Regions from separate parts of the Streptomyces sp. NPDC045899 genome, predicted to be linked through region 2. Evidence: riboswitches for the same ligand, from Rfam matches in the RefSeq annotation. Region 2 holds a riboswitch; the other holds the start of a gene.
The links. A riboswitch is a leader RNA that binds a small molecule or an ion and turns the genes downstream of it on or off. The one in region 2 is predicted to bind glycine.

Region 1: another riboswitch for glycine. It lies ahead of gcvP (aminomethyl-transferring glycine dehydrogenase); the one in region 2 lies ahead of gcvT (glycine cleavage system aminomethyltransferase GcvT).

What each region holds. Positions count from the first base shown of each region.
Region 1 is NZ_JBWKKP010000005.1:1,014-13,981, reverse strand. Features, by position in the region: gene gcvP (aminomethyl-transferring glycine dehydrogenase) at 1-2,559, opposite strand, end outside; glycine riboswitch at 2,745-2,843, opposite strand; gene AC07FT_RS09060 (PRC-barrel domain-containing protein) at 2,969-3,286, shown strand; gene AC07FT_RS09055 (DNA polymerase IV) at 3,262-4,761, opposite strand; gene AC07FT_RS09050 (MerR family transcriptional regulator) at 4,850-5,479, opposite strand; gene AC07FT_RS09045 (bifunctional nuclease family protein) at 5,672-6,145, opposite strand; gene ftsR (transcriptional regulator FtsR) at 6,198-6,950, opposite strand; gene AC07FT_RS09035 (FHA domain-containing protein) at 6,968-7,822, opposite strand; gene AC07FT_RS09030 (DUF881 domain-containing protein) at 7,953-9,140, opposite strand; gene AC07FT_RS09025 (small basic family protein) at 9,146-9,478, opposite strand; gene AC07FT_RS09020 (DUF881 domain-containing protein) at 9,475-10,419, opposite strand; gene AC07FT_RS09015 (sugar phosphate nucleotidyltransferase) at 10,528-12,968, opposite strand, start outside.
Region 2 is NZ_JBWKKP010000007.1:248,548-264,084, reverse strand. Features, by position in the region: gene AC07FT_RS13640 (ABC transporter ATP-binding protein) at 1-912, opposite strand, end outside; gene AC07FT_RS13635 (ABC transporter permease) at 909-1,883, opposite strand; gene AC07FT_RS13630 (ABC transporter substrate-binding protein) at 2,037-3,800, opposite strand; gene AC07FT_RS13625 (ABC transporter permease) at 3,928-4,932, opposite strand; gene AC07FT_RS13620 (enhanced serine sensitivity protein SseB C-terminal domain-containing protein) at 5,337-6,131, opposite strand; gene AC07FT_RS13615 (enhanced serine sensitivity protein SseB) at 6,243-7,037, opposite strand; gene AC07FT_RS13610 (AAA family ATPase) at 7,303-8,058, opposite strand; glycine riboswitch at 8,209-8,317, shown strand; glycine riboswitch at 8,318-8,425, shown strand; gene gcvT (glycine cleavage system aminomethyltransferase GcvT) at 8,480-9,607, shown strand; gene gcvH (glycine cleavage system protein GcvH) at 9,736-10,113, shown strand; gene glyA (serine hydroxymethyltransferase) at 10,137-11,402, shown strand; gene AC07FT_RS13590 (L-serine ammonia-lyase) at 11,487-12,869, shown strand; gene AC07FT_RS13585 (DUF7873 family protein) at 12,954-13,685, shown strand; gene AC07FT_RS13580 (DUF5670 family protein) at 14,247-14,417, opposite strand; gene AC07FT_RS13575 (CsbD family protein) at 14,615-14,788, shown strand; gene AC07FT_RS13570 (glycoside hydrolase family 25 protein) at 15,170-15,537, shown strand, end outside.

The DNA of each region.
Region 1 (12,968 bases), on a different contig from region 2:
GTGGAAGCCGTAGTCGATCAGCCGCTTGGCCACATCGTCGACACTCACACCGGTCGCCTTGGTGAGCGGGCGCAGATCGATGATGCACTCATGGGCCACCAGACCGCCGGGGCCGGTGTAGAGCACCGGGTAGTGCGGCTCCAGCCGCTTGGCGATGTAGTTGGCGCCCAGCACCGCGACCTGGGTGGCGCGGCGCAGCCCCTCGCCGCCCATCAGCCGGACGTAGGCCCAGGAGATCGGCAGGATGCCCGCGGAACCCCACGGGGCGGCCGAGACCGGGCCGACGCCGGTGGCCGGACCGGCGGCGGGCTGCAGCGGGTGGTTGGGGAGGAACGGCGCCAGGTGCTCGCGCACCGCGACCGGGCCCACGCCCGGACCGCCGCCGCCGTGCGGGATGCAGAAGGTCTTGTGCAGGTTGAGGTGGGAGACGTCGCCGCCGAACCGGCCCGGCTCGGCGAGCCCGACCAGCGCGTTGAGGTTGGCGCCGTCCACGTAGACCTGGCCGCCCGCGTCGTGCACGGCGGCGCAGATCTCGGTGATGTGCTCCTCGAACACCCCGTGGGTGGAGGGGTAGGTGACCATCAGGACGGCCAGTTCGTCGCCGTGCTTCTCGATCTTGGCGCGCAGGTCGTCGGTGTCCACCTCGCCGTCCTCGCCGGTCTTCACCACGACGACCTTCATGCCCGCCATCACGGCGCTGGCGGCGTTGGTGCCGTGCGCGGAGGACGGGATCAGACAGACGGTCCGCTGGGTGTCGCCGTTGGCCCGGTGGTAGGCCCGCACGGCCAGCAGCCCGGACAGCTCACCCTGGGAACCGGCGTTGGGCTGGAGGGAGACCTTGTCGTAGCCGGTGACGGCGGCCAGCCGCTCCTCCAGCTCGCGGATGAGCGTCAGATAGCCCTGGGCCTGCTCGATCGGCGCGAACGGGTGCAGGGCGCCGAACTCGGGCCAGGTGACCGGCTCCATCTCGGTCGTGGCGTTGAGCTTCATGGTGCAGGAGCCGAGCGGGATCATGCCCCGGTCCAGGGCGTAGTCCCGGTCGGAGAGCCGGCGCAGGTAGCGCAGCATCGCGGTCTCGGAGCGGTGCTGGTGGAAGACCGGGTGGGTCAGATAGGCGTCCTCGCGCAGCAGCTCCCGCGGCAGCGCCTCGCCCGCGGCGGCGTCCAGTTCGTCGATGGAGGGGATCCCGGTGCCCTCACCGCTGCCGCCGTCGACACCGAAGGCGGACCAGACGGCGGCGAGCTGGGCGCGCCCGGTGGTCTCGTCACAGGCGATGCCGACGTGGTCGGCGTCGGTCAGCCGCAGATTGACCCCGGCCTCGCGGGCCGCGGCGACGACGTCGGCGGCGCGGCCGGGCACCCGGGCGGTGAGGGTGTCGAAGTAGGCGCCGTGCGCGACCTCGACACCGCCCGCGCGCAGCCCCTCGGCGAGGACGGTGGCGTAGCGGTGGGTGCGGCGGGCGATGGCCGCCAGCCCGTCCGGACCGTGGTAGACCGCGTACATCCCGGCCATGACGGCCAGCAGGACCTGGGCGGTGCAGATGTTGCTGGTGGCCTTCTCGCGGCGGATGTGCTGTTCACGCGTCTGGAGGGCCAGCCGGTACGCCTTGTCACCGTCGGCGTCGACCGAGACCCCGACGAGGCGCCCGGGCAGGCTGCGGGCGAAGGTGTCCCGGACAGCCATGAAACCGGCATGCGGGCCGCCGAAGCCCATCGGCACACCGAACCGCTGGCTGTTGCCGACCGCGATGTCCGCGCCCAGCTCACCGGGGGAGGTGAGCAGCGTGAGGGCGAGCAGATCGGTGGCGACGGTGACGACCGCGCCGAGTTCATGCGCCCGCTCTATGACCGGGCGGGGGTCGCGCACCGCGCCGGAGGCGCCCGGGTACTGGAGCAGCACGCCGAAGACACCTCGCTCGGCGACCTCGTCCGGGATGCCCCCCGACAGATCGGCGACGACGACCTCGACCCCGGTGGGCTCGGCCCGGGTCTGGATGACGGCGATGGTCTGCGGCAGACAGTCGGCGTCGATCAGGAAGACGCCTTCCTTGACCTTGCCGACGCGGCGCGAGAGCGCCATCGCCTCGGCGGCCGCGGTGCCCTCGTCCAGCAGCGAGGAACCGGCGGTGGGCAGCCCGGTCAGCTCGGAGACGACGGTCTGGAAGTTGAGCAGGGCCTCCAGCCGGCCCTGGGAGATCTCCGGCTGGTAGGGGGTGTAGGCGGTGTACCAGGCCGGGTTCTCCATGACGTTGCGCAGGATCACCGGCGGGGTGAAGGTGCCGTAGTAGCCCAGGCCGATCATGGACGGCAGCACCTGGTTGCGGTCGGCGAGACCGCGCAGCTCGGCGAGGACCTCCGGCTCGGTGCGGGCCGGGGGCAGGTCCAGAGCCTCGGTGCTCTTGATGACGTCCGGTACGGCCGTCTCGGTCAGCTCGTCGAGCGAGCCGAAGCCGACCTGGGCGAGCATCTTGGCCTGCGCCTCGTTGTCGGGACCGATGTGGCGCTGCTCGAACGGAGTACCGCGCTCCAGATCGGAGAGCGAGGTGCGGTTGGCGGTCATCTGCGGGGGCCTCCTGGTCTCACGACCGGCGAGGGGCACCACGGCGCGGGTGCCCGGACGGCCTCCCCCTCTGTCATCAACCTGAGAGCTTCACCGGCCCGCTTACCGTGACCGGCTTTCACCGTCGGTGAGGAGGGGTTTCGGAGCGACGCCCGCCCGTGGCCCACCCTGCTTTCCAGAGTGACCTCACCCGCACGGTACGTGTGCCTGAGAGATTCCGGGGAGGATTTGCTCCTTCGGCGCCTCCGTCAGCGATCGACGGAGAACTCTCCCGCACGGGGTCTACAGCCACAGCCAGCGTACCAGCGCATCTGTCGCACGGTCGGGGCCCCGACCGCTCGAGTGGACGCGCGACGTGATGTGGCTTTTTGTAGTTATCACTGGACAATTGCCACCTGTGGGAGAGAGCGTGCAGACCGATATCGACCCGCGGACCCTGATCGGCCGCAAGGCATTCGACCGCGAGGGCGCCAAGATCGGCACCGTGGACGAGGTCTATCTCGACGACGCGACCGGCGAGCCCGAATGGGCGGCGGTACGCACCGGACTGTTCAGCCGTGATGTGTTCGTACCGCTGGAACCGAGCGAGGTCGTCGGCGACACCCTCCGGGTGCCCTACGAACGGGCGCTGATCAAGGACGCCCCCGACTTCGGGGTGGGCCGCCATCTCTCACCCGAGCAGGAGCTCCAGCTCTACCACCACTACGGACTGGACGTCACCGGCTGACCCCGGCCGGAGCCCTGGACCCGGTCGGAGTCAGGGACCGCGGCGGCTCCGGAGCCGTCGGAAGCGGCGGGTCCGGCCCCGGCCCCGCCGCCGGGCTCCAGCAGCGGCAGTGGCTCACCCGGCTCCAGCGCCGGGTCGTCCACGGCGAACGTGCGCACCCGGCCCGGCCCGGACCAGGGCGTCTCGAAGCGCACCGTCACCCGGCCCACCCCGCTGCCCTGCACCCATCCCTCGCCGAACTCGCTGTGCCGCACATCCGTCCCCGGCAGCCAGCGCCGCGGCGCGCCGGGGTGCTCGGCGGCCCCCTCCGCGCCCGCTCCCGGGCCCTCGGGGCCGCCGCCCCCCGGAGCCGCCTCCCCGCCCTCCGGCGCCTCATGAGCGGCCCGCGCCGCCTCCGCGGCCTGTGCCGCCTGTGCGAACAGGTCCTCCTGGGTGAAGTCCGCCAGACCGCTCACCCCCACGCCCAGCAGTCGCACACCCGCCGTGGTGTCCACGCCCTCCAGCAGCCGGGCCGCCGCCTCCCGCACCACCGCGGGGTCGTCCGTGGGACCCCGCAGGGTCTCCGAGCGGGTCATCGTGGAGAAGTCGTACCGCCGCACCTTGAGCACGATCGTGCGCCCCGAATGACCCGCCGCGCGCAGCCGCCCCACACAGCGGTCGGCGAGCCGCGCGACCTCCAGCTGCACCCGGGTGCGGTCGGTCAGATCGACGTCGAAGGTGTCCTCCACCGACACGGACTTGGTGTCCCGCTCCGCGACCACCGGGCGCTCGTCCCGTCCACAGGCCATCAGATACAGCGACGCCCCGTGCGCCCGGCCCAGCAGCCGCACCAGCTCCGCCTCGCCCGCCTCCCGGGTCTCCAGCACGGTGTGGATCCCGGCTCTCCGCAGCGCCTCGGCCGTGGCCGGGCCGACGCCCGGCAGGGTGCGCACGGACAGGGGCGCGAGCAGCTCCCGTTCCGTACCCGGCGCGATGACCACCAGGCCGTCGGGCTTGGCCCGCTCCGAGGCGATCTTGGCGAGCATCTTGGACCCGGCCAGCCCGACCGAACCGGTCAGCCCGGTCACCGCCCGTATATCGGCCCGCAGCCGCTCCCCCACCGCCCGCGCGGCACCGGCGGTGGGCTCGGTGCCGCCCGCCTCCAGGTCCACGAACGCCTCGTCCAGACTCAGCGGCTCCACCAGCGGCGACAGGGTGTGCAGCAGCGTCATCACGGCGTCACTCACCCGGCGGTACAGGGTGAAGCGGGGGGTGAGATAGGCGGCGTTCGGACACAGCCGGCGGGCCTGCGCCATCGCCATGGCCGAATGGACCCCGAACACCCGCGCCTCATAGGAGGCCGTGGCGACCACGCCCCGCGGCCCGAGGCCACCCACGATCACCGGTTTGCCGCGCAGGCTTGGCTTGGCCGCCTGCTCCGCCGCGGCGAAGAAGGCGTCCATGTCCAGATGCAGGATCGTCGGCGCGGCCCTCACATCTCCGATGCTGCCCTACGCCACTGACATCCGGGCCGTACGGGCCCGGCGCTCCCCCGGCCACCGCCGGGAGGAGCCCCCCGCCCCGTCAGCCCGCCCTGTTCCGGCGGCGGGCCAGTTCATCGGCGGGGTTGTTGCCGACCAGCGTCTCGCCGGTGTCCACGCGCTCCCCGTGCAGCTGGGACAGCGCGCTCTCGACATCGCGCCACACCACGCCGACCGCGATCCCGAAGACGCCCTGACCGCCCTGGAGCAGGTCGACGACCTCATCGGGCGAGGTGCACTCGTAAACGGTGGCGCCGTCACTCATCAGGGTCATCTGGGCGAGGTCGTCCAGCCCGCGGGCGCGCAGGTGCTGGACGGCGGCCCGGATGTTCTGCAAGGACACACCGGTGTCCAGCAGCCGCTTGACGATCTTCAGGACGACCACGTCCCGGAAGCTGTACAGCCGCTGGCTCCCCGAGCCGTAGGCCGGCCGTACGCTGGGCTCCACCAGGCCGGTACGGGCCCAGTAGTCCAGCTGGCGGTAGGTGATGCCCGCGGCCGCGCACGCGGTGGGCCCGCGGTAGCCGACCCGCTCCGTCCCCTCCGCGGCGGGCTCCCCGCCCGGCGGCGCGATCTGTGCCGCGACCCGAGCCTTGAGTGCCGGTTCGGCCGGTGCGCCCCCCTGGAGCGCAAACGGACCGCCGGCCGCCGTGCCGTCGCCGGTGCTTCTCACGCCGACCTCCGTCCTCGACCTGCCATCTTGAAGGTAGGCAGTCACCCGGGGTGCGTCAACGATCGCCACACTCGCCACGCCGAGTGATAATCACCCTAGGGGTGGTTTCCCGTGTCCCTCTTCCGGGAAAGGCTACTCGAATGCTCTAGCGAGGACCGGCATTCGTGGCCACTTGTCGCGCATGTCGGAGGCTTACTGGCTGCTGGTGCCGAAGTCCTCGGGCGAGATCTGATCGAGGAACTCGCGGAACTTCTCCACCTCGTCCTCCTGCTCGTCCGGGATCGCGATGCCGGCGTCGTCCAGCACACCGTCGCTGCCGTAGATCGGCGTCCCGGTCCGCAGGGCGAGCGCTATGGCGTCGGACGGCCGTGCGCTGACCTCGACACCGCTGGCGAACACCAGCTCCGCGTAGAAGACCCCCTCGCGCAGGTCCGTGATCCGGACCTCGGTGAGCTGCTGGCCGACCGCTTCGAGCACGTCCTTGAAAAGGTCGTGGGTCAGCGGGCGCGCCGGTGCCATGCCCTGCTGGGCGAAGGCGATCGCCGTCGCCTCCCCTGGTCCGATCCAAATGGGGAGGTAGCGGTCGCCTCCCACTTCGCGCAGGAGCACGATCGGTTGGTTGGAGGGCATTTCCACCCGGACACCCACGACGTCGAGCTCGTTCACACAGCAACCCTAGGACGTGCGCGGCCGGTTTGGATAGTCGGGGCCTGGCCGCTCAGTGCGCCTGGGCCCGCAGAGCGGTCTGTACAAGGGCCGCGTGAAGCCGTACGGAGAGGGTGGCAAGCTCCCGCGCACTGGCCTCCGCATGGGCCCTGGTCTGCGGATTTCGATGCAATCGCAAGGGGGCGACCAGCTGCTCGACCAGCCCGGCCTCCCGCTCGGCCGACGCTTTCATGATCCGCAGATGGCGTGGCTCCAGACCGAAACGGCCCAGCTCGGCGAGAAGCCGGGCGACGGTCACCGCCTCGCTGTCGTATCCGCCGTCCCCGGTGGCCACGATCAGACCGTAGGACTCCCACTCGGCCAGCTCCGCCTCGCCGACCTCGGCCGCCGCCAGCAGTTCGGCACGGCCCACCCGGGCGGCGGTGGGACCCTCCGGGGGCGCCTCGGACGCCGGGTCCAGCAGCTCGCGCCCCGACTCCCCCTGCCCACCGGCGGGCAGCTGTGGCCGCTCACCGCGCTCCAGGGCCTCCAGATGCTCCCGGATGACCTTGAGCGGCAGATAGTGATCACGCTGCATCCGCAGGATCACGGCGAGCCGCCGCACATCCTCCTGGCTGAATTTGCGATAGCCGGAGGGGGTGCGGCGCGGCTCCACCAGTCCCTCGGACTCCAAGAAACGGATCTTGGAGAGGGTGACCTCGGGGAACTCGTCCCGCAGCAGATTCAGCACGGTGCCGATGCTCATCGTCCGGCCGCCCGCGGGGGCGGTGCCGGTATCGGCACCGCCCGACGGTGTCTGAAGCATGGACCTCCCCTGACGGGTCAGATGCCGGCACCCCGCTGGCTCGGGTAGAAGACCACCCGGTACTTCCCGATCTGCACCTCGTCACCGCTGGCCAGGACCAGTGGCGCGTCGATCTGCTCGCGGTTGACGTACGTCCCGTTGAGGCTGCCGACATCCACGACGGTGAAGCTGCCGTCCTGTCCGCGCCGGAACTCCACATGGCGGCGGGAGACCGTGACGTCGTCCAGGAAGATGTCGCTCTGCGGGTGGCGGCCGGCCGTGGTCACATCGCTGTCCAGCAGGAAGCGACTGCCGGAGTTGGGTCCGCGGCGGACCACCAGCAGCGCCGATCCCAGGGGCAGCGCCTCGACGGCGGCCTGGGCCTCGGGGCTGAGCGAGGGCAGCTGCGTCTGCCCGGTGACCTCGGAGTCGTACGCCTCGAGACCGGAGATCGAGATGGTCGAGGTGGTCTCGGACGCGCGCTCGGACGGGGCACCGCCCCGCAGGGGCGCGCCACAGTTGGAGCAGAACCGGCTGGCCTCGGCATTCCGATGCCCGCACCGCGTACAAACAGGCAAGCCGAACCCTCCACCACTCGAGGTCGATGGTTCTTCGAAACCTATGCGTCCGGCCGTCGAGGGGTCAACAGAAGACGCGCCCCGTCCGCCCGAAATGTCGCCGCCCTGCGGACCACCGACCTGATCCCGGAACAGCGGGCGCTCCTCGCTCCCCCCTCCGCTCTCTTCCGCGGCACGCGGGGCACGGTGGCGGGCGGTGCTGCTGCCGCCGTCCTGGCGAGCACTCTTGCCGAACAACTTCCCGAACAATTTCACGGGCGATTCCCCTTGACTGAAACAGACCCGCCCGTGGGGCAGGACAAACCCTCTACGCACACACCAGACGGTCCGGACACCCTCACAACGTCCGTGACCACCAGACAGTTTCCATCACGCGGGACTCTTCCGGTGCGTTGACCCCCCGCGTCCACATGGTCTCCCTGAGAGACCTTCATTTCGAACCGCCTCACCGTGATGACGACCGAGCGTAGTCAGGCCGCTTCGTGGACCGCAAGGCATCCACAATGATCTTCTTCTGGCGCACGATGGACACAGTGGCCTGCTCCTTCTCCAGACTCTGCACCACACCGCCCGGAATGTTGAGCGCCGGCTCCAGATCCTCCGGCTTGCCGATCACCTTGACGACGTACGGGCGCGTCACCCTCCGTCCATCGATCTCGACCCCTCCGCCGGTGTCCGCGAAGTAGGTGTTCGCGACGACCCGGACGTTGCCGATCTGAATCGCCTCCGCGCCCGCGGCCCGCAGTTCCTGGACGGTGTCCAGCAGCATGTCGGCTTCCACGGCGCCCCGGGAGTCGTTGATCGTCATCGTGATCCCGGGTCCCTGGGCGCCGACCGTACCGGCGAGCACCCCGAGCTGCTGCTCCTTCTGGAGTGTCTGCTTACGGGCCTCCTCGGCCTGGTCCGAGCTGTTCTCCAGTTCGGTGCGCTGCCCTTCCAGACGGCGCTTCTCGTCCTGGAGCCGCTGGGTGCGGTCGTCCAACTCGTCGAGAATCCGCACCAGATCCTCCTGGCGGGCGCCGCGCAGCACGCTGTTCTCATTGGTCGAGCGCACCTGGATGGCCAGACCGAGACCGAGGCCGAACAGCAGCAGGGCGACGATCAGCTGGGCACGCGTCATCCGGGGCGGCCAGAGGCCCTTCACCAGGCGCTGACGGCCGGTGAGCGGCTTCTCCTCGTCCTCCTCGGCCGACCGGTCGGGCGCGGGCCCCGCGGCGTCGTGGGCACCCTTACGCGGCTCCTCGCCGGACGGGCCGGAGGACTGCTCGCCCCCGGCACGCCGGGGGCCGGAGGGGCCCGCCCCGGCGGGCCCGGCGCCCGACGGCGGGGTGCCGCCCGGCCCGGCTCCGGCACGCTCATCGCGCGGCCGCTCGGGCGGAAGCGGCCGTCCGGCCGCGGCGGGACGGTCGGCCGCGGCCGGCTCATCGGACTGCCGCCGGGGCGCCTGAGGCCCGCGGGGCTGCTGAGGCTCCTGGGGCTGGGGCCGCTCCGTCCGCTCACCCGGACCGTTCCGCTCCGGGCGGCGGCCCTTGCTCCTGGCCTCCGCGTCGGGCCGCTCGGTCCGCTCAGGTCGCTCGGGTCGCGGCTCCTGTTCGGACCGCTCCGGCTGCTCGGGGGTGTTGTCAGTCGTCATCGGCCTCACGCCCGGAACACATGGCGCCGGATCGCGGCGGCGTTGGAGAAGATCCGGATGCCGAGGACCACCACGACCCCCGTGGACAGCTGGGCGCCGACGCCCAGCTTGTCGCCCAGGAAGACGATCAGCGCGGCCACCACCACGTTGGACAGGAACGACACGACGAAGACCTTGTCGTCGAAGATGCCGTCCAGCATCGCGCGGAAGCCGCCGAAGACCGCGTCGAGTGCCGCGACGACGGCGATCGGCAGATAGGGCTCGACCACCGTCGGCACCACGGGTCGGACCACAAGTCCGACCACGACTCCCACGATGAGGCCCAATACGGCGATCACGATGTGCCCTTCCCTGTGTCGGCGGTTTCGGCGCCACCCTTGCCCGCGCCACCGGCTATCGGTTCCGCGGTACGTACGATCAGACTCGGCGCGGCCGGGAGCCGGACCGTGTCCTGGGCGGTAATGCTGGTGCGGATGTCGTAGTTCTCCTTGAGGACATGGAGATACTGTCCATCGGCACTGTCCTGGAAGCGGGTGCTCAGCCGCTGGCCGTCCCCCACCGCGAGCACCGTATAGGGCGGCGCCAGCGGCTTGTTGTCGACCAGTATGGCGTCACCGGCGGCCCGGATCGCCGACAGTGCGGTCAGCCGCTGACCGTTGATCGAGACGGCTTCCGCCCCCGACTCCCACAGCCCGTTGATCACGCGTTGCATGTCGTGGTCGCGGACCCGCCCGGTGTCGGAGAAGTCGGCGCGCTCCCGCGGCCCCCCGCCGCTGCTCTCGGCGTGCTTGGCGTCATCGACGACCAGCTTCAGACCGGGACCGGTCACCTCGGTCGCCCCCGACAGCAGCGCGACCAGTTCCCCCTTGTCCCCGCCATGCTTCTCCAGCGCCTGCCGCTGTTTCTCCCCGACCTCGTCGCGGAGCTCGTCCACATTCTTGGTGAGCTCGTCCGCGTCCGCGTTCCCCCGCTCGATGCGGTCGATGAGCTCCTCCCGCTCCTTGGCGAGCGTGGGCGCAGATATCCGCGCCTCGGCGGCCCCGATCGTCACCACGACCGCCACCAGCACCAGGCCGAGGGCCAGCCCCAGCTTGGCGCGCAGCGTCCGGGGCAGCCTCGAGCGCCCGATTTCGCCGCGCCGTGCCACCGCTTCCGCATAGCCGTCGTCGAGGCTGTGGTCCATCACGTTGGTCAGCAACGACATGGACGCGTCGAGACGCGGGCGCGGGCTCGGCGATGCTGTGCTCCGAACGGGGGGCTCCTGCGACATGCCGCACATCGTCGCACGTCGGGGGCGCCGTCACCCAATGGCCCCACCGGCGTGCCGGATCCGGGGCCGGGAGGCGGCGCCCCGACGCGCGCAAAGGCGACGGAACGCCCCCCCGGGTCAGCGCCCCGCGCTGTCCACGACGCCCGACCACTCGTCCAGCAGGGCCTGCGCGGAGGCGTCGTCCGGACCCTCGGCCCAGAGATGGGTGACGGCCTCGGCCGGATCGGGCAGCACCATCACCCAGCGTCCGTCGGCCTCGACCACACGCACCCCGTCGGTGGTGTCCACCGACCGGTCGCCCGCGGCCTCCACCACATGCCGCATCACCAGGCCCTTGACCGCCCAGGGGGTGGCCAGATCACGGCGCTGCACATGGGCACGCGGGATCCTGGCGTCGATCTGACTCAACGTCAACTGCGTGCGGGCCACCAGCCCGATGAGCCGCGCGAAGGCCGCCGTGCCGTCGAAGACGCTGCTGAACTCGGGGATGATGAAACCGCCGCGCCCGTCGCCACCGAAAACGGTCGTATCCGCACGGGCGACCCGGGTCAGGTCGTCCGCGGCCGTGGTCGTCCACTCCACCTGGGTGCCGTGGTACGCCGCGACCTGCTCGGCGATACGGGTGGTGGTGACCGGGAGCGCCACCTGTCCGCTGCGCCGCTCGGCGGCCACCAGGTCCAGCATGACGAGCAGCGCCCGGTCGTCCTCCACGATGCGGCCGCGCTCGTCCACCAGGGACAGCCGCTCACCGACCGGGTCGAACCGCACCCCGAAGGCGGCACGGGCCGAGGCGACGATCTCACCGAGCCGGGCCAGGCCGGAGCGGCGGGCGTCGGCCGTCTCCGTCGGGCGGGACTCGTTGAGACCCGGGTTGATCGTCAGGGCGTCCACCCCGAGACGGCCGAGCAGGCTGGGAAGGACCAGACCGGCACTTCCGTTCGAGGCGTCCACGACGACCTTCAGACCGGACTCGGCGATACCGCTGATGTCCACGGCCCGCAGCAACGACCCGGTGTACGAGTCGAAGACGCTGGACGGGAAGCTGAGGTCGCCGATCTCACCGGGGAACGCCCGGCGGTACTCCTGGCGCGCGTACACCCGGTCCAGCTTGCGCTGGCGGGTGGCCGACAGATCGGCGCCGCGCTCGTCGAAGAACATGATGTCGACCGAGTCCGGCACCCCGGGTGAGGTACGGATCATGATGCCGCCGGCGCTGCCGCGCGCGGTCTGCTGACGAGCCACCGGCAGCGGTACGTTCTCCAGGTCCCGCACATCGATGGCGCTGGTCTGCAGGGCGGAGATCACGGCCCGCTTGAGCGCACGCGCACCCCGGGAGTGGTCACGTGCCGTGGTGACCGTGGAGCCCTTCTTGAGGGTGGTGGCGTACGCCCCGGCCAGCCGCACCGCGAGCTCCGGGGTGATCTCCACGTTCAGGATCCCGGAGACCCCCCGGGTACCGAACAGATGCGCCTGGCCCCGGGACTCCCAGATCACCGAGGTGTTGACGAACGCGCCCGCCTCGATGGTCTTGAACGGATACACCCGGACGTTGCCCTGGACGATCGACTCCTCGCCGATCAGGCATTCATCACCGATGACGGCGCCGTCCTCGATCCGGGCGGCGCGCATGATGTCGGTGTTCTTCCCGATGACGCAACCGCGCAGATTGCTCTGCTGGCCGACGTAGACGTTGTCGTGGACCACCGCCTTGTGGAGGAAGGCACCGGTCTTCACCACGACGTTGGAACCGACGACGGTGTGCTCGCGGATCTCGGCGTCCGCTTCGACCTTGGCGTAGTCGCCGATGTAGAGCGGGCCGCGGAGCACAGCGTCCGGATGGACCTCGGCGCCCTCGGCGACCCAGACACCGGGCGAGATCTCGAATCCGTCGATCTCGACGTCGACCTTCCCCTCGAGGACGTCGGCCTGGGCCTTCACATAGCTCTCATGGGTGCCGACGTCCTCCCAGTAGCCCTCGGCGACATAGCCGAAGATCGGCTTGCCCTCCTTCATGAGCTGCGGGAAGACATCACCGGACCAGTCCACGGGAACATCGGGCTCGACGTAGTCGAAGACCTCCGGCTCCATGACGTAGATGCCGGTGTTGACCGTGTCGGAGAAGACCTGGCCCCAGGTGGGCTTCTCCAGGAAGCGCTCGACCTTCCCGCCCTCGTCGACGATGGTGATGCCGAATTCCAGCGGATTGGGGACACGGGTCAGACAGACGGTGACGAGCGCGCCCTTTTCCTTATGGAAATTGATCAGCTCAGTCAGGTCAAAATCTGTCAGGGCATCACCGGAGATGACCAGAAAGGCATCGTCCTTGAGTGCCTCTTCCGCGTTCTTGACGCTGCCGGCGGTACCGAGTGGCTTCTCCTCGTTGGCGTACGTGAGCTCCATGCCGAGCTCCTCGCCGTCACCGAAGTAGTTCTTCACCAGGGAGGCGAGGAACTGGACGGTCACCACGGTCTCGGACAGCCCATGCCGCTTCAGCAGCCGCAGCACATGCTCCATGATGGGCCGGTTGGCCACGGGCAGCAGCGGTTTGGGCATGGTCG
Region 2 (15,537 bases):
GGTCTGGTCACGGTCGATCCGGGGCATCGAGCCCAGCAGCCCCCAGGTGTACGGGTGCTGGGGCTCGTAGAAGACCTTCTCGGCCGGACCGCGCTCGACACAGCGGCCGCCGTACATCACCAGCAGCTCGTCGGCGAGTTCGGCGACGACGCCCAGGTCGTGGGTGATGATGATGACCGCGGAACCGAACTCCTTCTGCAGATCGCGGATCAGATCCAGGATCTGCGCCTGGACGGTGACGTCCAGGGCGGTGGTCGGCTCGTCCGCGATCAGCAGCTCGGGGTTGTTGACCAGCGACATCGCGATCATCGCGCGCTGGCGCATCCCGCCGGAGAACTCGTGCGGATAGCTGTCCGCACGCTTGTCCGGCTGCGGGATGCCCACCCGGTCCAGCAGTTCGACCGCGCGCTTGCGCGCCACGTCCTTGCTGACGTCGTGGTGGACCCGGTACGCCTCCACGATCTGCTTGCCGATCGTGTAGTACGGGTGCAGCGCGGACAGCGGATCCTGGAAGATCATCGACATCTCGCGGCCGCGCAGCTTGCGCACCTCGTCCGGGTCGGCGCCCAGCAGCTCCTGGCCGTTGAGCCAGATCTCCCCGGAGATCCGGGCCTTGCGGCGGCCGTACTGCCCCGCGGTGTGCAGCCCCATGATGCCGAGCGAGGTGACGGACTTGCCGGAGCCGGACTCACCGACGATACCGAGCGTCCGGCCCTTCTCCAGCCGGAAGCTGAGTCCGTCCACGGACTTGACCAGACCGTCGTCGGTCGGGAAGTGGACCCGCAGATCGCGCACTTCGAGGAAGGCGGTGGGGGCGGGCGAACCCGCCGCGGCCACCTCCCCGACGGCGGCGGACTCGGGGGCCGCCACCGCGCCGGACTCCGGCGTCCCGGATTTGTTCAAGTCGGTCATCCGAGCCTCACTCGCGGGTCGATGACGGCGTACAGCAGGTCCACGACGAGGTTGGCGACCACGATGCACAGCGCGGCGATCAGGGTCACCCCGAGGATCACCGGGAGGTCCTTGTCGCTGATCGCGTTCACCGCGAGCCGGCCGAGACCCGGCAGGTTGTAGGTGGTCTCGGTGAGGACCGCGCCGCCGAGCAGCGCGCCGAGGTCCAGGCCGAGCAGGGTGAGGATGGGCGTCCAGGTGGACCGCATCGCGTGCCGCCCGATGACCACCCGTTCCCGCAGGCCCTTGGCGCGGGCGGTACGGATGTAGTCCTCGCCCATGATCTCCAGCATGGTGGCCCGGGTGAGCCGGGCGTACATCGCCGCGTAGAGGAAGGCGAGGGTGATCCAGGGCAGGATCAGACTCTCGAACCACATACCGGGGTCGTCGCCGAGCCCCTTGTAGTCCACGTCCACCCACTTCAGCTGGTAACTGAAGATGGCCAGCGAGAGCAGACCGGTGAAGTAGATCGGCAGCGAGACACCGGCCAGGGCGACGGTCATCGCCGAGCGGTCCCACAGGGTGCCGCGGCGCAGCGCGGAGACCACACCGGTGGCGACACCGCCGACGACCCACAGCAGACAGGCCCCCGCGGCGAGCGAGAGGGTGACCGGCATGGCGTCGGTCAGCTGCGGCCACACCGCCTGCTCGGTGCGGAAGGAGTACCCGAAGCAGGGCGCGGGGCAGTGGGTGACGTCCGCGCCGTTGGCGTAGTCGCGGCCGACGAACAGGCCCTGGACGAAGTGCCAGAACTGCACCAGCAGCGGATCACCGAGCTCCAGCTTCTTCCTGATGCCCTCGATCGCCTCCGGGTCGGCCTGTTTGCCGACGAAGAGGAGTGCCGGGTCGGAACCGGCCCACTTGGGGATCACGAAGAAGATGGCGAAGGTCGTCAGGGTGACGACCAGCAGCATCATGACGACGGCGAACAAGCGCCGGATGACATAAGCAAGCACTGTGCGCGGCCCGGCGGCGGTCCGGGCGCCCCCTCGTGGGGAGCTCCCGGACCGCCACGCGCGGCCATCACCTGCCCTTCGGGCCTATCGGGTGCGGCGACGGTGGGGTGGAGGATCGCAGACGGACCGTCACTTGACCCCGAGGGAGACGTAGTCGTAACGGCCGTTGTACGCCGCCGACGTGTAGGCGTTGGTCAGACGCGAGCTGCGCCAGGTGATGTTCTTCTCGTAGATGAACGGCAGCTGCACCGCCAGGTCGGCGACCTTGTGGTTCATCTTCTTGTAGATCTCACCGGCCTTGACCGGGTCGGTCTCCTTGAGCGCCTCGTCGAAGTACCCGTTGATCTCCGGGTTGTCGGTCTCGGAGACGTTGTAGTTACCCGTCTGCTCGATGAAGCGACCGTCGATCAGCGGCTGCGAGAAGCCCTGGCCGGTCGGGAAGTCCGGACCCCAACCGGTCATCGACAGACCGTAGTTGCGCTTCTTCATCACCGACGGGGAGCCGGTGATGCTGGCGGACGAGGCGCCCTCGATGGGCTCGACCTCCAGCTTGATGCCGACCTTGCCCAGCGACTCCTGGAGCGACTCGGCGGCTTCGACCTCACCGGGCTGGTCGTTGCGGGCCACGATGTTGGCCGAGAAGCCGTCCGGCTTGCCGCACTGCTTCAGCTCGGCCTTGGCCTTGGCCTTGTCCGGCCGGCCACCGCGCTTGAGGACGCCGTACGGGTCGTAGTCGTCCGCGCCCTTGATGCTCTTGGGGAGCATGTTGGTCGCGATCTCACCACCGGCCTGCGGGCCGCCACGGCTGGTCTGGAGCGACTTGTAGTCGGCTCCGTACATGACCGCCTTGCGGCAGTGGATGTTGTCGAACGGCTTGACCTTGGTGGCCATGTCGACGTACCGGATGAAGCTGGTCTCGATGTTGTCGACGTTGCCCTTGTGCTGCTTGAGCGCGGTGGTGCGACCGGACTGGGTCATACCGGTGGCGCTCAGGAAGACGTCGTAGTCGCCCTTGACCAGGAGCTTGTCGATCGCCTCAAGGTTGGAGTTGAAGGTGACCGTGACCTTGTCCGGCAGCGCGGCGCGGACCGGGTCGGTCTTCCGGTCCCACTTGGGGTTGCGGACCAGGGCGGCGCTCTTGCCGGGCGAGTACGAGGTGAACTTGTACGGGCCGGAGGAGAAGGGCCGGTTGGTGTACTTGGCGCCGGTGTCCTTGGACGCCTTCACCGGCGAGCCGGTCGGCATCGCGAGCATCTGCTCGAAGTCACCGTTGGGCTTGGCGAGGTTGAAGACGATGGTCTTGTCGTCCGGCGTCTCTATCGCCTTCAGGCCCAGCTTGTCCTTGGCCTTGTCCTTGTACGGACCGGGGTACTCACCCTTGGGGTCCAGCACCTGGCGCAGGTAGCTGGGGCCGCCGGAGACGACGTCCTTGGCCCAGATGCGCTCGATGCCGTACTTGACGTCCTTGGAGGTGATGGCGGAGCCGTCCTCCCAGCTGACGCCGTCACGCAGGGTGTAGGTGTACTTCTTGCCGCCATCGGAGATCTTGGCCGTGGAGGTGGCCAGGTCCGGGACCAGCTCGTTGGCGGCCTCGCCCGGCTTGGGCGCGTAGGTGATCAGTTGGCGCGCGTAGAAGCGGGAGAAGTCCCAGGCGAAACCGTAGTACTGACGCTGCGGGTCCAGGGAGTCGAAGTCCTGCTTGTTGATGAACTTCAGGGTGCCGCCCTTCTTGGACGACTTGTTGGCAACGCCCTTCATCGCGGCGTTGAAACCGGCCCCCGAACCACTCTCGTCATCGGATCCGCCGCCGCAGGCCGCCGTGGCCAGGAGGGCGCAGACGACGGCCGTCGCACCGGCGATCCGCCTGCTTCTCGGCGAACGTAGGGGATTCATAGTTGCTGCAACCTCCGGGATAGCGGTCCTTGGCATGGCGCCGGGGAGTGATCGGATAGCCGCCTGACAGATGAGGCAGGGGGACATTCGTCTGGGTGCGCCCGGACCGGAGCCGGGTGTGTCACCGTCATCGGGTGCCCTTCGGGTCGAGGGCGTCGCGGACGCCGTCGCCGAAGAGGTTGAAGGCCAGCACCGTGATGAAGATCGCCGCACCGGGGATGATCATGAACATCGGATCGTCCTCGTAGGTGCCCACGGCCTTGGAGAGCATCTGCCCCCAGGACGCGGTCGGCGGCTTGACGCCCGCCCCGAGGAAGCTGAGCGCCGCCTCGGTGAGGATGTTGGTGGGGATCATCAACGTCGTGTAGACGGTGATCGGCGCCACCAGGTTGGGCAGCAGTTCACGGAAGAGGATGTAGCGCCGGCCGGCGCCCAGGCTCCGTGCGGCCTCGACGTATTCCTTCTCGCGCAGCGAGAGGGTCTGGCCGCGCACGATCCGGCCGACGTACGGCCAGCCGAAGAAGCCGATCACCGAGACCAGGATGGTGATGCGCACCCCGCTGCCGGTCAGTCCCAGCAGGTCGTTCGGGAGCACCGACACCAGGGAGATGATGAAGAGCAGCTGCGGGAAGGCCAGCAGCATGTCCATCGTGCGGCTGATGACCGTGTCCACCCAGCCACCGAAATATCCGGCGATGATGCCGAACACGGTGCCCAGGACCACGGCGACGACCGCCGCCAGGAAGGCCACCAGCAGCGAGATCCGCGCCCCGTAGACCACCCGGCTGAACACGTCGCGGCCGTTGGAGGGCTCGACACCGAAGAGGAAGTCGGAGCTCATACCGCCCCAGTCACCCTTGGGGGTGCCGAACAGCGGGTCGATCTTCTCCTGATGGAACTCGTTCGGCGGATGGCCGAGCAGACTCACGATCAGCGGCGCGAAGATGGCCACGAGCACCAGCAGGACGACAACGGCTCCACCGGCCAGCGCCAGCTTGTCCCGCTTCAGCCGCATCCAGGCGATCTGCCGCAGCGATCTGCCCTCGACCGATGCCTTGACTACATTCGCCGCTACATCGGCAGTCGCGACCGGCTCCGCCTCCGCGCTCGTGCCGTGCAATGGTGCCGTCATCGTGGTGGGGACCCCTTCTCGACCGGCGGTGACCGGCCCACGACTCGCCGCTGTGGCGGCTTCGTTCACAACCTGGAGAAAGTCAGGCTCGTGGTCGGAACCTTTCCTGAAGGGGCTCTACGCGCAGAACCGCACCCCTTGGAGCGGGAGTCTTCATCGCGCTTGTGATCAGCCGCCAGACCCCACGGGCAATGGATGCCTAACCGTGATGTGGGGCACACAGTTCCGGTATACGGACAGTCGTGGTGCGAGAGCGAGGCAGCAACGGGGGCCCGCTATGGGGGTTTCGACCGGATACAGGCGATGTGCGCCTCCGGACGTGCCGGGGCTGCGCGCCCCGGCGGGCCAGGGTCAAACCTTGGTAAACGAACGGGTCATGGCCGGTTCAGCCGGCGGGACGCCGATCAGTACGCGGGGCGCGGGGGCGGATAGCCATAGCCGTAGGACGGGGCGGCGGGCGCCGCGCCGTAGGCGTCCCGGTCGAAGAACGGACGGGCGTTGGCCCGCATCCACAGGGCGACCGGGTCATAGGCGTCGGAGAGCGCGACGGTGGAGACCGGCAGCCCGTCCGGCACCGCGCCGACCGACTGCTCCATCATCGCCCGTACCGACTGCACGGCCGGACCGCTGGTGTCGTACAGATCCAGGCCGATGGCCAGATACGGCGCACCCAGCGCGGGCTGCACCCAGGCCCTGCGCAGCGACCGCACCGCGGCGGTGCGATGCGCGTTCTGCCCCAACAGGGCGTAGAACTGGGGGATGTCGATACCGGGGTCGGACACCCGCAGCGGCCCCGCGGGCAGCCGGTCCAGACCACCGGCGATCCGGCGCAGATCGAGCCAGGGGATACCCACACCGCCACCGGGCGCATGCGGATTCAGCCACAGGCCGTAGCGGTCGCGGTAGAGGGAGTCGGCGATCAGACGGCCGTCCACCACCTCATGGGCACGGTTCCAGCCACTGGCGGCCAGCTCCTGGGCGGAGGTCACACACGGGGCGTAGCCGAGGCCCTTCACGTCCATGTTGCCGTACTGGGCGTCGGAGGCGCCGGGCGAGCCGTGCCACAGCAGCATCCAGACCTGACCCTCGGCGAGGGCATGCAGCAGCGCCTCATAGGCGTCGTACCGGCCAGGAGCGACCTGTTGCAGCGTCCGCTCCACCTGACCGGCGGCCGCCCCCCACTCCGCGCCCGCGCTCACCTGGGTCCGCCCCTCTCTCGGCTGTGCCCCGTACCTCAGCGGGACGCGTGGGTGCGTCCCGCCTGGTCATCAAACCAGCTTACGGGCCACGGCTGAGGGCCCTGGGATGAGTCAGAGGTCACGGTCGTAGAACGGGCGCACCCGTTCCAGCATCCAGTCCGCGACCGGGTCCTGTGCGACGTCCAGCAGAACGAGCTGCACGGTCCAGGGGAGCGGTATCGTGCCGAGCGCCCGCCCGAGCGCGTCCACCGCGAGCGCCTGACCCTCCGGGCCGGGTACGTCGAGCTCGATACCGACGAAGAGGGCGGGCGGGTCCCCCTCGACGCTGGCCAGGGCGCGCCGGGCGGTGCGTATCCCCTTGTCCTTGGCGAACTCGATCCCGGCGGCGGCCAGGAAGTCGACCGGTTCTTCCTGCCAGTCGGGTTCGAAGAGCCGCACCCGGCCGCCGGAGGCCGGACCGTCCAGCGCGGAGCGGCCGCTACGGCACAATTCGGCCACCGCGGCAGGCGGCAGTGGTACGCCCACCGCGCCACCGGGGTTCACCGCGATGCCCAGCTGGGGCGGCAGCCCGCGGGCGAACTCCACGGCGGGGGCGACGGTGAACGACATATGGCCGCCGACGATCTGGAGGAACTGCTGCTCGGAGCTGAACACCGGGACATACGCGGCGCCTTGGATCTCCATGGTCGGCAGGTCGAGCCCACGGCTGTCCGGACCCCCGCCGTTCGGCAGCGGAACCCAGACATGGCTGCGGCCGAGCACCTCGACGATGCGGGGTCCGGCTCCGGGGACCTCGACAGAGGCGGCCAGCACCTCTTCGAGCTCGTTGCCGGGGAACGCGGGCACAGTGCTGTCGGGGAATCCTCCGTGAGCCGGTGGGAGACCGTGCTGCTCCGGGATGCTCATCTCTTTCAACCGCCATCTCGTCCGAACTGCCCCAGAAGCCTAACCTCTGGGCGCCGCAAGGCCATGGGGCACGTCGTCATCTCCACACCACATCCCCACCTCGGTGCGGTGCGCGGTGTCCGGACAGCGCTCGGCGTGCGCTCGGGGCGCACTCGAATCCGGCTCGCACCCCGTGCGTATCCCGTTCGCATCCCGACGGATCCCGTGCGCATCCCGCCCGCCGGGCGCGCGATGTCCTCCCGCCTCCCCCGCAGGGGACGCCGCGTCACTCGAAGGAGATGCCGCGCAGCGCGCTGGTCGCCTCCCGGTCCAGCAACACCACCGAGGCGCAGCCCGCCGGCGGCCGTCCCGCCTCCACCCCGGCGACCAGCCGCCGCACCGCGCGGCGGTGCCGTCCGAAGGCGTACCCCGAGACCCCGCGGCCCCGGGCGGCCTGTCCCTCCAGGGCCAGCCCGGGGTCCACGTCCAGCAGGACCATATGGAGCCGCCGCCCCCGGCGCCGGGTGTCCCGGGCCAGCCAGCGGCGGACCCAGGGCAGCGCGCCGCAGTCGTGCACCACCACACTGGCGTCCGAGCGCAGCGCGCGGCGCAGCCCGGCGTAGTGGGCGCACCGGACCAGCGGCCGGTAGAGCGCGTAGGGCAGCCAGCCCGGCAGCCGCCGCTGCCACGCCTCGCGCATGTCCTGGGAATCGATCCGGACCACCGCGCCGCCCTCGTCGTCCAGCGGGGCGACCGTCCGGTGGATCAGTGTGGTCTTGCCGCTGCCCGGCAGCCCGGAGGCGACCAGTACGTCATGGGCCGGATAGCGCAGCTCGGGCACGGCCGCGCCGCCGTCCCGCGGCGCCGTCCCGGCCGCTTCGGCACCTCTGCCACCGCCGGTGTCCTCGCCACGGTCACCGCCCGTGCGCAGATCGTGCACCACGGCCCTGCGCCCCGGCCGGACCGGCCCGGCGGACGGCGCGCGTCCGCGCCGCACCGGCAGGGGCCCACATGACGTCGTAAACGTTCCCTGCCCATGCACCGTGATCGTCCTCCCAGGTCGGTCACTGCGGCTCGTACCCGAAGAGTGTCAAGAAAAGGTAATGTCCATCAAGGCGCTCACGTCACGGACCGGGGGTTCCCTTCTCGCCAGTACGTGCGATGATGGCCGCGCAACTCCATACCGGCCGCTTGAATCCGCGCGGGAGAGTCCTGGGTCAAACCGGCAGCAGCCGAGGCCCGGGCGCCGAAGGAGCAAGTCCTCCCTTGAATCTCTCAGGCCCCGATACCGCGCGGGCGAGGCAGATCTGAAAAGCGAGCCGCTGTGCGTGGCTCCACCCAAGGTGCAAGCCGGACCCCATGCGGGCGTCACGGCGAACCTCTCAGGTTCCGATGACAGATGGGGAGGACGTTTTCCGCGTCCTTGATGTCCCAGCCACGATTCTGATCTTGGAGCCTGAATCATGACCGACGCCCCGACCGCGCCACGCCGCACCGCGCTGGACGCGCTGCACCGTGCGCTCGGCGCCACCATGACCGACTTCGCCGGCTGGGACATGCCGCTGCGCTACGGCAGCGAACGCGATGAGCACAACGCGGTGCGCACCCGCGCCGGGCTCTTCGACCTCTCCCACATGGGTGAGATCACCCTCACCGGACCGCAGGCCGGTCAGGCCCTGGACCACGCCCTGGTCGGACATCTGTCGGCGCTCGCCGTGGGCCGGGCCCGCTACACCATGATCTGTGACGCCGAGGGCGGCATCCTCGACGACCTGATCGTCTACCGCCTCGGCGACGAGGAGTTCATGGTGGTGGCCAACGCCTCCAACGCCCAGGTGGTGCTGGACGCGCTGGAGCAGCGGGCGGCGGGCTTCGACGCCGCCGTCCGGGACGACCGCGCGGCGTACGCGCTGATCGCGGTCCAGGGTCCGGAGTCCCCCGGCATCCTCAAGAGCCTGACCGACGCCGACCTGGACAACCTGAAGTACTACGCCGGGCTGCCGGGCACCGTCGCGGGCGTCCCCGCGCTGATCGCCCGCACCGGGTACACCGGTGAGGACGGCTTCGAGCTGTTCGTCGCGCCGGGCGACGCCGAGCGGCTGTGGCAGGCGCTGACCGAGGCGGGCGCCCCGGTGGGCCTGATCCCCTGCGGGCTCTCCTGCCGCGACACCCTGCGGCTGGAGGCGGGGATGCCGCTGTACGGCCATGAGCTGACCACCTCCACGACCCCCTTCGACGCCGGGCTCGGCCGGGTGGTGAAGTTCGAGAAGGACGGGGACTTCGTCGGGCGCGAGCCGCTCCGGGCCGCGGCGGGCAGGGCCGAGAGCGAGCCGCCGCGCAAGCTGGTCGGGCTGATCGCGTCGGGCCGCCGGGTGCCGCGCGCCGGTTATCCCGTGGTGGGCCCGGACGGCGCGGTGATCGGTGAGGTCACCTCGGGTGCCCCCTCCCCCACGCTCGGCAAGCCCATCGCCATCGCCTACGTGGACGCGGAGCACGCGAAGCCCGGCACCGAGGGCGTGACCGTCGACATCCGCGGTACCCGTGAGCCGTACGAGGTCGTCGCGCTCCCCTTCTACCGGCGCGAGCGCTGACCGCGCCGGTAGCAGCCCCCTTAAGGGGCGCGGCGGCCCCGGCGCCATCGGCCCCGTAGCACGCCCACCCCGTCCCATCAGCCAAGACCCGTTCCTCATCACTGCCTCGCATCCAGGAGAATCGGACCATGAGCAACCCCCAGCAGCTGCGCTACAGCAAGGAGCACGAGTGGCTGACGGCCGCTGACGACGGTGTGTCGACGATCGGTATCACCGAGTTCGCGGCCAACTCGCTCGGCGATGTCGTCTACGTCCAGCTTCCGGAGGTGGGTGCCACCGTCACCGCCGGTGAGAGCTGTGGCGAGCTGGAGTCCACGAAGTCGGTGAGCGACCTGTACGCACCGGTCTCCGGAGAGGTCACCGAGATCAACGAGGATGTCGTGAACGACCCGGCGCTGGTGAACTCCGCCCCCTTCGAGGGCGGCTGGCTGTTCAAGGTGAGGGTGACGGACGAGCCGGACGACCTGCTCTCCGCCGATGACTACACCTCCTTCTGCGAAAACTGACCCTCCTCTCGATCGGGACCCTGATGTCGCTTCTCAACAGCTCCCTTCATGAGCTCGACCCGGACGTCGCCGCCGCCGTCGACGCCGAGCTCCACCGCCAGCAGTCCACCCTGGAGATGATCGCCTCGGAGAACTTCGCTCCGGTGGCGGTCATGGAGGCCCAGGGTTCGGTCCTGACCAACAAGTACGCCGAGGGCTACCCCGGCCGCCGCTACTACGGCGGCTGTGAGCACGTCGACGTGGTCGAGCAGATCGCCATCGACCGGGTGAAGGAGCTCTTCGGCGCCGAGGCGGCCAATGTGCAGCCGCACTCGGGCGCGCAGGCCAACGCGGCCGCCATGTTCGCGCTGCTCTCCCCCGGCGACACCATCCTGGGACTGAACCTGGCCCACGGCGGCCATCTCACCCACGGGATGAAGATCAACTTCTCCGGCAAGCTCTACAACGTGGTGCCCTACCACGTGGACCCGCAGACCGGCCTGGTCGACATGGACGAGGTCGAGCGGCTGGCCAAGGAGCACAACCCCAAGCTGGTGATCGCGGGCTGGTCGGCCTACCCGCGCCAGCTGGACTTCCCCGCCTTCCGGCGGATCGCCGACGAGGTCGGCGCCTACCTGATGGTGGACATGGCCCACTTCGCGGGCCTGGTGGCGGCCGGGCTGCACCCCTCGCCCGTGCCGCACGCCCATGTGGTGACCACCACGACCCACAAGACCCTGGGCGGCCCCCGCGGCGGAGTGATCCTCTCGACGCAGGAGCTGGCCAAGAAGATCAACTCCGCGGTCTTCCCCGGTCAGCAGGGCGGTCCGCTGGAGCATGTCATCGCGGCCAAGGCGGTGTCCTTCAAGGTCGCCGCGGGCTCGGCCTTCAAGGAGCGCCAGGAGCGCACCCTGGAGGGCTCCCGGATCCTCGCGGAGCGGCTGACCCGTCCCGACGTCACCGAGGTGGGCGTCTCCGTCCTGTCCGGCGGCACCGACGTCCACCTGGTCCTGGTCGACCTGCGCGACTCCGAGCTGGACGGCCGGCAGGCCGAGGACCGGCTCCACGAGGTCGGCATCACCGTCAACCGCAACGCCGTCCCCAATGACCCCCGGCCCCCGATGGTCACCTCGGGTCTGCGGATCGGCACCCCGGCGCTGGCCACCCGCGGCTTCACCACCGACGACTTCCACGAGGTCGCCGATGTGATCGCCGAGACGCTGAAGCCGTCGTACGACGCCGAGGCGCTCAAGGCACGGGTCACCGCGCTGGCCGACAAGCACCCGCTCTACCCGGGCCTGGGCAAGTAACAGGACCGGCCGTGGGGGGCGCCGCACCCGGCGCCCCCCGCACCGCACCACCGCACGCCCCCGTGCAGACAAAGGAGTTCACCGGTGGCCATCTCCGTATTCGATCTGTTCTCGATCGGCATCGGCCCCTCCAGCTCGCATACGGTCGGACCGATGCGAGCGGCGCGGATGTTCGTCCGCCGTCTGAAGAACGAGGGCCTGCTCGCCCACACCACCTCCGTACGCGCCGAGCTCTTCGGCTCGCTGGGCGCCACCGGTCACGGCCACGGCACCCCGAAGGCCGTACTGCTCGGCCTCGAGGGCCACTCGCCGCGCACCGTGGACGTGGAGACCGCCGACGACCAGGTGGAGCGCATCCGCACCACCAAGCGGCTGCGCCTGCTGGAGGCCGAGATCGGCCCCGGCCACGAGATCGACTTCGATGAGTCCTCGCAGCTGGTGCTGCACCGCCGCCGCTCGCTGCCGTACCACGCCAACGGCATGACCCTCCAGGCGTACGACGCCGAGGGCGTCCCGCTGCTGGAGAAGACCTACTACTCGGTCGGCGGCGGTTTCGTCGTCGACGAGGACGCGGTCGGCGAGGACCGCATCAAGCTCGACGACACCGAGCTGACCCACCCCTTCCGTACCGGTGACGAACTGCTGCGGCTCTCCCGCGAGACCGGTCTGTCCATCTCCGCGCTGATGATGGAGAACGAGAAGGCGTGGCGCACCGAGGCGGAGATCCGCGCGGGGCTGCTGGAGATCTGGGAGGTCATGCAGTCCTGTGTCGGCCGCGGGCTGTCCCGCGAGGGCATCCTCCCCGGCGGCCTCAAGGTCCGCCGCCGCGCCGCCAACGCCGCCCGCGCGCTGCGCGCCGAGAGCGACCGGCACGCCCACGCGATGGAGTGGGTCACCCTCTACGCGATGGCGGTCAACGAGGAGAACGCGGCGGGCGGCCGCGTGGTCACCGCCCCCACCAACGGCGCGGCGGGCATCATCCCCGCCGTCCTCCACTACTACGTGAACTTCGTCCCCGGCGCGGACGAGGAGGGCGTCATCCGCTTCCTGCTGGCCGCGGGCGCGATCGGCATGCTCTTCAAGGAGAACGCCTCCATCTCCGGCGCCGAGGTCGGCTGCCAGGGCGAGGTCGGCTCCGCCTGCTCCATGGCCGCGGGCGGCCTCGCCGAGGTCCTCGGCGGCTCCGCCGAACAGGTCGAGAACGCCGCCGAGATCGGTATGGAACACAACCTCGGCCTCACCTGCGACCCCGTCGGCGGCCTGGTCCAGATCCCCTGCATCGAGCGCAACGGCATGGCCTCGGTCAAGGCCGTCACCGCCGCCCGGATGGCCCTCCGCGGCGACGGCCGCCACCATGTCTCCCTCGACAAGGTCATCAAGACCATGAAGGAGACCGGCGCCGATATGAAGGTCAAGTACAAGGAGACGGCGCGGGGCGGGCTCGCGGTGAACGTCATCGAGTGCTGAGGGACGGTCGGGCGGCCTCGCCCCTCGCCCTCGCCCCGAATAACGGTTCGAAGGCGGGGGGTTGGGGCTGCTAGCGTCCCTGACGTGGCGAAACTCAATCAGATCATCGCAGTGGAGAAGGGCGTCAAGTCCAAGGCGCAGCAGGACCTGACGGCGGCCCAGCGCGGGCTGGACAAGCCGGCGCTGCTGGCGGGGATCTCCCGGACGTACCAGCCGAAGGACGAGGAGGGCGAGCAGCTGCCGCCCGAGTCGACGCGGGTGCAGGTGAAGGCGGAGGATGTGCTCCGTGCCGGCGCGGCCACCCTGACCCGGCTGTTCGACGTCACCGCCACCAAGGACTGGGCCAACTGCGAGGCCCGCGCGGACATCGAGGTCGAGGGGCGGACGCTGCTGCGCGAGGTGCCCGTGTCGTACCTGCTGTTCCTGGAGAAGCAGCTGGCCGACCTCGGCGGCTTCATCCGGCGGCTGCCGACGCTCGACGGGGCGGAGTCCTGGACGCTGGACCCGTCCACGGACGCGTGGAGGACCGAGGCCGTGCGGACCGTCCGCACCAAGAAGGTGCCGCGCAACCACGTGAAGGCGGAGGCCACCGAGAAGCACCCGGCACAGGTCGAGGTGTACTACGAGGACATCCCGGTCGGCTACTGGACGACGGTGAAGTTCTCCGGGGCGCTGCCCGCCCGCCGGGTCAACGAGCTGCTGGCCCGGGTGGAGAAGCTCCAGCAGGCGGTGAAGTTCGCCCGCGAGGAGGCCAATGGCATCGAGGTCACCGACCAGCGCGTCGGCGACGTGGTCTTCGGCTACCTCTTCGGGTAGCGTCATGATCTCCCCGGCCGTCCCGCAAAGGGATGGTACGGGGTGCGCGAGGAGCGCAAGCTGAAACTGAGGCTCGTCGTGATACACGCGGCTGCGTTGGGGAGGTATTGACCACCTCCTCCCAGCACTCGGTCACGAGAGGGGAGTGCCGACCACCGGAGACAGCTGGGTTTAGCCCCCAGTCTTCGACCGGCATTCCGCCCGTGGCACGCGTTCAATCTCAGACTCTTGCTCCAGACTCAGCATTCGCCGCCGATCGCTTGAGCGACCTGGCACGGGCCTGGTCGTCGGATGCTGGTTCGAGTCCGGCCCGCTCCGCTTTCCTGGGGCGGTAGTTCAACGGAAGAACACGACGACATCAGACTGACCCGTGACCGAAACGGTCCGGCGTGCGCAGAAGGCGGCACCACAGGGCCCGGGGGATGGCCAAACCCTCGGGCCCGCTCCTTTCCCGGACTTCCGGAACATCATCACGCCGAGAAGGGCCCGCCCCCACCGGGGCGGGCCCTTCTCGGCGTACTCATACGCCGTCCGCGCGAACCATGATCGGTCCGCCGACGGCTACCAGCGGTACCAACGGCTCCGGCGGCCGCCCGCTCCGGTGCTGCGGGCGACGAAGCCGAGCAGCCACACGACGAGGACGATAACGGCAATCCACCAGAGTGCCTTGAGCGCGAATCCCGCGCCGAAGAGAACCAGGGCGAGCAGAAGGACCAGAAGCAAGGGAACCATAGTTATCAACCTCCGACACGACGAGTGCCCCCCATTCCTCAGGTCACGCCTCGGAATTCCGTGGGTTTCACAGGAAGGAAAGGGGGAACTGGGTCAGGTTTTCCGTCGCCGCCGGACGGGTGACGGATGTTTGACTCCGCCCTGCGCGGATAGTCGGAGGTCAGCACCTGCAGTCGAGTTCCTGGGAAGTGAGTGCGGTGGCTGAGAACAAGAAGGCCAAGGCCAAGACCGAGCAGGCGAAGGGCAAGGCCAAGGAGGCCGCGGGCCGGGCCGTGGGCAATGAGCGGTTGACCGCGGAGGGCCGGGCCGAGCAGGCCAAAGGCGACACCCGCCAGGCGAAAGAGAAGATGAAGGACGCCTTCCGCCGCTGAGCCGCGGCGGCACCACCTACCCCCTTCGGTGGCGCACACGGGCCCGCCACGTCCCCCCAAGGACGTGGCGGGCCCGCTCTGTGACCGCCCCGCGGCCCTATTCGGCCACGGGGCATCATGCATTCAACACACGCCAAGGGGGATTCATGAGTTCACATCAAGAACTCCGATAACTCACGCACCGCGAGAGGGATCGAAAGCAGAAAACGATCTGCGGCTTCGTAGCATGCCGCCGGAGCGCCCCGACGCTCTTCCTGGCGAAATCATTCGTTTGCGCAAACGCGATACGCTCCCCCGCACCCCGTTGCATAGGGTCCTGGACCGGGCATGACAAGAACAGCACTCTCTCCCCACACCCTCCCCCCCCATGAGGCAGGCACCATGCTGCACGGCATCGACGTGAGTTCGCACCAGTCCAGCTTCGACCCGGACGGGCTGGCCTTCGTCTTCATCAAGGCCACCGAGGGACGCTCCTACATCAACCCCAAGCAGACGTCCCAGGCGTCCCGGGCCCGCAGCGCCGGATGCGTCGTCGGCTTCTACCACTTCCTGTGGCCCGGCAACATCGCCGCGCAGGCGCGCTACTTCGTCGACAAATGCGCCTCGCAGACGCACGATCTGCTGGCCGTGGACTGGGAGACCACCGGTTCGGGCACCCGCGCCAGCAACGCCGAGAAGGACCGGTTCATCCGGGAGGTCAAGAAACTGCGCCCGAGCCACCGTGTGCTGCTCTACTGCAACCGCAGCTT